2 regions of the Peribacillus sp. B-H-3 genome follow, and region 1 is predicted to be linked to the other one. Evidence: riboswitches for the same ligand, from Rfam matches in the RefSeq annotation. Region 1 holds a riboswitch; the other holds the start of a gene.

Region 1 (3,992 bases):
AATCAATTCACCATGGCTTCTTGAGGTTTCAATTGAAATGACATCTGCATCAAGTGCACGAATGGTATCCATAATATCTTCAAAGTTTGAGTAACACATATGAGTATGAATTTGGGTTTCGTTTTTGACAAACGCTGTGGCAAGTTTAAAAGCATAAACCGCAGCATGAAGATAGTCATCCCATTTTACCTGTTTTAATGGCAGTCCTTCTCTCAGAGCTGGTTCATCCACTTGGATCATATGGATTCCACTTCTCTCTAGAATTTCCACTTCTTTTTGAAGAGTAAGAGCGATTTGATTGGCGACTTCATCGCGTGGAATATCTTCTCTTACAAATGACCAATTCAATATGGTGACGGGTCCCGTCAGCATTCCTTTCACGGGTTTGTCTGTTAGTGACTGGGCATACAAGGTTTCTTTAAGCGTCATTGGTTCACGATAAGACACATCACCATAAATAACTGGAGGTTTTACACAACGAGATCCATAGGATTGAACCCATCCTAATGTGGTCATTTGAAATCCATCCAGTTTTTCACCAAAATACTCAACCATATCTGTACGTTCAAATTCACCATGGACAAAGACGTCTAATCCAATTTTTTCTTGGATGTTAATCCACCGATGAATTTCTTCTTTAATAAAGCTATCATATTGATGATTACTTATTTCCCCCTTCCGACACTGTAAACGGTGTTTTTTCACTGCTTGAGTTTGAGGAAAACTGCCAATCGTTGTGGTTGGCAGAAGAGGAAGTTGAAAAAACTTCTCTTGAATGATTTGGCGTTCCTGAAATGATGCCTTGCGTTCTATTTTTAATGTTTGTGACTTCGCCATGTTTTCGTTAACTTCCAGCCTATTTTTTGATGACAGCTCATTTAACAACAAGATCGCATTCTGACTGGATGAGATCTCTTCTTGGATACTGTCTTTTCCGTTTTGTATCCCTTTCATTAAAATATTCACTTCACTTAATTTCTCATCAGCAAATGATAAGGCTTCCTTCAATATCACTTCAAGACCTACTTCATTTTTCACTGTCACAGGTGTGTGCAGCAGGCTTGAAGATGGCTGTATAATCAACTGTTCTTTAGAAACATAGGACTCAATTTCTTTTAAAAGGGAAAATTTTTTATCAAGATCTGCACGCCAGATGTTTCGGCCATTGATGACTCCAGCTGCGAGTACCTTGTCTTTCGGGAAACCATACATCTGTATAGAAGTGAGATTCTGTCCATTGTCATGTACAAAATCAAGTCCAATTCCCTGAACAGGCAGGGAAATGACTTCTTCGTAATGGTCGATACCTTCAAAGTAGGTTTGTAAGATCACCCGTATATCAGGTGCTGCTTTATGTAATCTGGCATAAACATGATGAAATAACGCAACCTCTTCTTTAGATAGGGTCGTAGACAAAATAGGCTCATCGATTTGTATCCACTGTACACCTTCTTCTTGTAATTCACGGAGTACCTCCGAATAAAGGGGGATAAATGACTCAATGACCGTTTTAAACTCATCCTTGTTATAACCTTTTGAAAGTTTTACAAATGTAACAGGCCCTAGTATCACAGGTTTACCTTCAATATCTAATTTTTGTTTGGCTTCTCTATAGAAATGGAGAGGTCGATTATCAACAAGAGCAGGTACTGCATCTTCAAGCTCCGGAACAATATAGTGATAGTTGGTATTAAACCATTTGGTCATTTCAGAAGCAACGGCCTCTTTTGTCCCTCGTGCGATATCAAAGTATGTTTTAAGCGGTACTTTCCCCCCACTGTATTCAAATCGCTTGGGAACTAACCCGAACATCATAGCCGTATCGAGCACATGATCATACAGGCTAAAGTCACCAACAGGAATAAGATCAATGCCTTTTTCTTTTTGTTTACACAGATGGTTAAGACGAATACCCTCTATTTGTGCCAAGAAATCCTCTTGTTCGAGTTTCCCAGCCCAAAACCGTTCAATCACTCTTTTCCACTCCCTATTTTCACCGATTCTTGGATAACCTAAATTAGAACTTTTAACCTTGCTCATCTTTTAAACACAACTCCTTCTTATATGAATTTGACCTCAACTAAAAAAATCTCCCTATTAGTAGAAAAGGGAGATTTTTACGCATCGTTAACTAGAGTTGAGACCTTCTGGTTTTCTCAACACGTATAATCACTTCCCTATCGTCCGTAGAGTACAAGTGCATACAACAGGCAGGTTTCCTGACTTAGAATCATCGCTCTTATCACCTTCCCATTTCATTCCAGAAACAGTGGTAAACGGATAAGTCGCTCTCCTTTACAGTGGCGGGACCGTGCCGGAATTTCACCGGACTTCCCTTTTAAGCTGAGCAAGACTTTGCACAGCACCTGATGCATTCTTTATTAAGTTTTTATGGGAAAATAACGGAATCAAAATCCTGTAGTAAAAAATAAAAACCTTTTCATTTATAAATAGAGAGGCCTTATTTGCCAGTAACCTCTCTTATTTCTCAAAGCCTCAATCGCTTTGCAGGAACTAGCCCCTTCTCCAATAAGACAAATTGAATGGTTGCCTGGCTTCAAACGGGCCAGTCCCTCCACCTCTCTGAATAAGAGTTTAAACATCTTTTCGTCATCTAATTAATTAGAAATATTAGCATTGCAAAAAGATTCTGTCAAATTAAGATTGTATTTCCTCTTGGGGTACCGCCGACATTTTCAAATAATATGCAACTAACCTGCTAGTTTGGCTGAATAAACTCTTGTAAATATAATACCATAAAAAGTAAATTTAACCTCGTCCCATTTAAAAGACAACACTCTTTACGAAAAAGCCTATTTGAATGTTATTCAACAAAGCTAAAGTGTGCAGAATGCCAGGAAAATTTAAGGTGGAAAGTCGTTAAGCTCCCAATATGTAATTCAGTCTATATGGTGATAATGCTATATCGTTTTCTAGGGTTCCTAGAATAATAAACCCCTATCTGAGAGATAATATGCAACTGACATAATTTGCGTCCTATACAGGGATGATTAACCATCTCTGGGCTTTATCCCTTTTCTTTTACAGATTTATGCAGAGCATTCCATGAAGTTTACAGTATGCAAAAAAAAGAAAGCCGGTTGCTATCAAACAGATAGCGAAACGGCTTTCTTACATGTAATTAGTTGCGGATGAGGTAATCGAATGCGCCTAAAGCTGCAGTCGCACCTGATCCCATAGAAATAATAATCTGTTTATATGCACTATTTGTACAGTCGCCTGCAGCAAACACTCCATCTAGGTTTGTAGCACCTTGCTTATCAACAACAATTTCACCGAAGCGAGTGAGTTCAACGGCATCGCCTAGCCAGTCGGTATTTGGCACAAGGCCAATCTGAACAAACACACCTTCTAATTCAACCCGCTGAACGGTTCCTGTATCCCGCTCAATGTAGGAAATGCCGTTTACTTTATCAGTTCCGGTAATCTCTTTTGTTTGAACATTTTTTAGAACTGTTACATTAGGCAGGCTGTAAAGTCGTTCTTGCAGTACAGCATCAGCCTTCAGTTCTGGCATAAATTCAAGAACAGTTACATGTTTCACGATGCCTGCGAGGTCAATTGCCGCTTCAATGCCGGAATTTCCCCCGCCGATAACCGCCACATGCTTTCCTGCAAAAAGCGGACCATCACAATGCGGACAATATGCTACACCTTTATTCTTGAACTCTTCTTCACCTGGTACGCCAACTTTGCGCCAGCGGGCACCCGTTGAAAGGATTACGGTTTTACTCTTCAGGACAGCACCGTTATCTAGTTCAAGTTCGACGAGGTCCTTCTTTTCTAACCGCTTGGCACGCTGCAGGTTCAATATATCAATGCCATACTCTTTAACATGTTCCTCAAGACTTGCGACAAGCTTAGGACCTTCAGTATATTTTGTACTTATAAAGTTCTCAATGCCCAAGGTGTCCATAACTTGGCCGCCAAAACGTTCAGCAACAATGCCTGTGCGAATGCCTTTGCGGGCT
Region 2 (3,992 bases), 2.3 Mb from region 1:
CTGTCCGCACTCAGCATCTTCATCCCCTACTTTCTGCTCTTCTCTTTAATAAAATTACCGCAAATGCCGGCGCACCAATCAGGCTTGTAATTACTCCAATCGGCAATTCGGCCGGTGCGATAATAGTACGCGAAATAAGATCGGCCAATATCAGAAAACCGCTCCCCGCAAGCATCGAAAGCGGCAGCAGATGCTTGTGGTCGGGCCCCCAAAGAAGCCGGGCAAGATGAGGAATGACCAGACCGACAAATCCAATGGTCCCGGAGACCGCTACAGCAGCGCCAGTTAACATGGAGCCTGCAATCAGGATGATCAGCTTCCTTTTCTGCACATCCACGCCAAGATGGCGGGCCTTTTCTTCGCCAAAAGACATGGCATTCAGTTCCCGTGCATTCAGCACCAGCAATAATGAGCCGATGATAAAAAACGGAAGCAGGATCACGATATAATCCCATCCTCTCATCGAGACGCTTCCAAGCAGCCAGCCAATGATCTGCCGCAGCTCCTCCCCGCTCAAAGCGATCATCAGTGAGATGACCGCCCCTAAAAAGGAACTGAAGATAATACCCGTCAGGATAATGGTCTCAACCTTCATGGCCGGGTCAATTTTGCGCGAAAACCAAAGCACGATGAATATCGTAATCATTGAAAATACGATGCTGACAAGCGGCAATGTGAACAACCCTAAAAAAGGGATGGAAATGTTAAAGAATAATGTAAGGACCGCACCTGCAGAAGCGCCTGACGAAACACCGAGTGTATACGGATCAGCCAGCGGGTTCCGCAGCAGCCCCTGAAATGAAGCACCAGCAACAGCTAGGGAAGCCCCGACAAGCCCTGCTAAAATAACGCGCGGAAGCCTTATGTTCAACACTATATTCGTGTACATGGAATCTGTATAATCGAAGGGAAGGTGAAATACACCCTTCCCGATGATTTGGAGAATGCTTAAAAAAGGAACTGAAACACTGCCTATGGAAATACCCATGAGGGCTGCCCAAACTAAAAAAACAGCTGCAGCGGCATAGGCAAGCCCCCGATTATTTTTTAAACGTTTCCGGATAGACTGTTTTTGCAAGTTCCTCTACTCCTTCAGCAAGGCGCGGGCCTGAACGTGTCAAAAGATCTGTATTCACATCAAATACCCGTTTGTTCTTAACTGCTTTCACATCCTGCCAGCCTTTTCTGTCCAAGACCTGTTTGCTACCGCCATAAGTTGTGATAATGACGTCCGGATTATGCTTAATCATAGCTTCCTGATCCAATTTAACCCATCCATTTTGGTCTCCGGCTGCATTTTTAGCATGTATGATGCCTGTCATTTCATCCATAAAAGTATTTTTGCCTGTTGTATAGATTTCCGGTGCAGGAGACACTTCAAAAAGAACTTTCTTCTGCTCCTTAATGCCCTCCGCCTTTTTTTCTATCCCTGCTATTTTTTTCTTCATGCCGTCAATAAGCTGATCCGCTTTGATCTTTTCCCCTGTTGCCGTACCAATCAGTTCGATGCTTTGATATACTTTGTCAAAGCTTTGGGCATCATTTACCACAACAACAGGAATTCCGGCATCCTGCAGCTGTTTATGCAGGTCAGCTGCACTTTTTATAATAGATTCATGAGTCAGCACCAAATCCGGCTTCAAGGAAAGGATTTTTTCAACGTTGAATTCCATGCCGCCTATTTTTTCCTTATTCTTCACATCACTAGGATAGTTATCAAAATCAGAGACTCCCACAACCTCTTTGCCAAGGCCTAAAGCATAGGCGGTCTCTGTGTTGCTCGGAATGATGGAAACAATCCTCTTAGGTTTTTTTTCAATCTTTACTTCATTTCCGGAAGCATCTTTTACCTTCAGCGGAAATACTGCGGTTTGCTCCGTTTTATTTTTGCTTTCTCCTGAATCCCCCGTTTTCTTCTGTTCCGAGGCGCACCCTCCCATAAGCATGCCAATCAGAGTCATTAAAAACAGCAGTGAAAAGATTTTCTTCATTTTACACAACCTCCGCTTTCTTCATTTTTCCCGAAAACAAAAAAAACTCCAATAATCATTGGAGATAGCTGCATGGCAAAATATTAACCTTGTCCGCCACACACCTCCCCATCCTCGCGGGTTTATTGGTGTACAGTTACAGGCAGGTCTCCTGGCTTATGGTCATTGTCTGCAGCACCTTCCCGTAGCTTGTACAGTGGCCTATTGCTGCTTACTCCCATTTACAGTGGCGGGACCGCGCTGGCATTTCACCAGCTTCCCTTTTAAGTCTTAAGAAAGACACCCAGTACTGTTTTCACATTTATTTTGTTCATATCGATTATACACCAAACGATATTGAAAAAAAGAGATGTTTGCTGTTTATGCATGCAAATGTTTAGAAAATTCACAGAGCGGAAGTCAGGGAAAGGGATTGCATCAATCATCCGGCCATGAAATCGCTGTTTAAAAATAGAGGAAATCATCTAATAGCGCCAAACAAAAAAAGAGATTGATTGCCAATAAATCTGGCTGCTCGCCCTCTTTCCGGTCATGTCCTTCTCTATAGCCAGGATTTTATCTGTGTCCTGATGGAGTTCTTCTCAATCAGTCCCCGCTGCATACTGACTGGGCACTGACTATTATACTTTCTTATTTTTTCGTTAATAGCAGCAAGAAGAACGTCGGCTTTATCTTGCTCAACCGCTTCTTGCAGAAGATGTCTTATTTCCTGCTGGAGCATTACCCAGGGAGGCAGGTAGCCTGCATTTTTTGCTGTATTGACGAAGTTATCATACACATTTCCCGTAAAAAGCTTTTTGGGTAAAGGCTTTCCGTATCCTGGGTTTGATTTTAATCCGGCTTCATCTCTTTCATATTCTCTAAAAATCTCTGACATTAAGTCTCTTGGGCCTTCATTATTGGAATTCATGTCATCCCTCCTATTTCGGCTTGCTTTCTCTCTTGAATTATACCACCCGCCTTCTTGCCGGAACGCTGAATTATCTGAAAATTTTGTGTCAAAAAAAGCAGCACCCTTATTGGGTATGCCGCCTTCATCTATTGTTTCATCTTAATATATTTTTTTATCCTGGTAAAATTCAGTGCATATAGCACACCGCCAAATGCCAGTATGCCAGCAAGAACTCCGATAATCACAACAATTAATTCATTCACGTAAGTCGCTTTTGGAAAAAACAAAGCTATCAAAAGGCTTTTCAGCGCTGACACGACAAGTACCATAATGGCTGTGGAAGCGATGAGACTTATGAGCCTGAATTTTATATTTTTGAGATTGATGCCGATATTTCTATTTATAACGATGATATTTACAGTCAGAGATGTAAGATATCCAAAGTATGTTGCAATGATGAATCCGGACTCAGGATAGTAGTTTGGCAGGATAAAGTTCAAGGCCAGCTTAACAATGAGACCTGCTGCAAGACCAGCGATTGCTTTTTTTTGCTGATTCACTGTCTGAAGAATGGATGTTGTAACACCATAAATGGCAATAAGGAGCCCTGCCGGAGCGTAAACCTTCAAGAGCCCTCCCCCCATTTCAGGAGTTGCATTAGGAAACATAATATAATAAAGAGGCTCTGCTAAAGCAAACATCCCAAATGCTGCCGGCAGCATAATGGTCATCAGCACCAGGAAGGACTGATTCATTTGCTTTCTCATCAATTTATAATTTTTGGAAACAAAGGATTTCGTCATATTCGGGATGATTGATACACTGAGACCTGTCGTGATTGAAACCGGAAGCAATACAAGGACCTGGGCATATGAAATCACGCCATTAATGTCTTCAGCTTCATGCTGCTTAAAGCCGATATGCATTAAAATCCTATTAATCGAATACGAATCAATATTCTGATATAGTGGCAAGCTCATTCCCATCACAACAAAAGGAATCGAATGCTGAATAATTTCCTTGAAAATTTCCCTGATGGAAATATCCGGGCTGCCCTCTCTTGTCACAACTGGTCTGAAGATATGGTCCCTTCTTTTCCAAACCTGTTT

What was found. A riboswitch is a leader RNA that binds a small molecule or an ion and turns the genes downstream of it on or off. The one in region 1 is predicted to bind cobalamin.
Region 2: linked by a shared signal. The riboswitch ahead of ACN6MY_RS01140 (ABC transporter substrate-binding protein) and the one ahead of metE (5-methyltetrahydropteroyltriglutamate--homocysteine S-methyltransferase) in region 1 are both predicted to bind cobalamin.

The regions. Positions count from the first base shown of each region.
Region 1 is NZ_CP183879.1:2,598,886-2,602,877, reverse strand. It holds gene metE (5-methyltetrahydropteroyltriglutamate--homocysteine S-methyltransferase) at 1-2,040, opposite strand, end outside; cobalamin riboswitch at 2,192-2,385, opposite strand; SAM riboswitch class I at 2,479-2,594, opposite strand; gene ahpF (alkyl hydroperoxide reductase subunit F) at 3,143-3,992, opposite strand, start outside.
Region 2 is NZ_CP183879.1:259,328-263,319, forward strand. It holds gene ACN6MY_RS01130 (heme ABC transporter ATP-binding protein) at 1-23, opposite strand, end outside; gene ACN6MY_RS01135 (FecCD family ABC transporter permease) at 20-1,078, opposite strand; gene ACN6MY_RS01140 (ABC transporter substrate-binding protein) at 1,041-1,991, opposite strand; cobalamin riboswitch at 2,115-2,293, opposite strand; gene ACN6MY_RS01145 (DnaJ family domain-containing protein) at 2,533-2,901, opposite strand; gene ACN6MY_RS01150 (putative polysaccharide biosynthesis protein) at 3,030-3,992, opposite strand, start outside.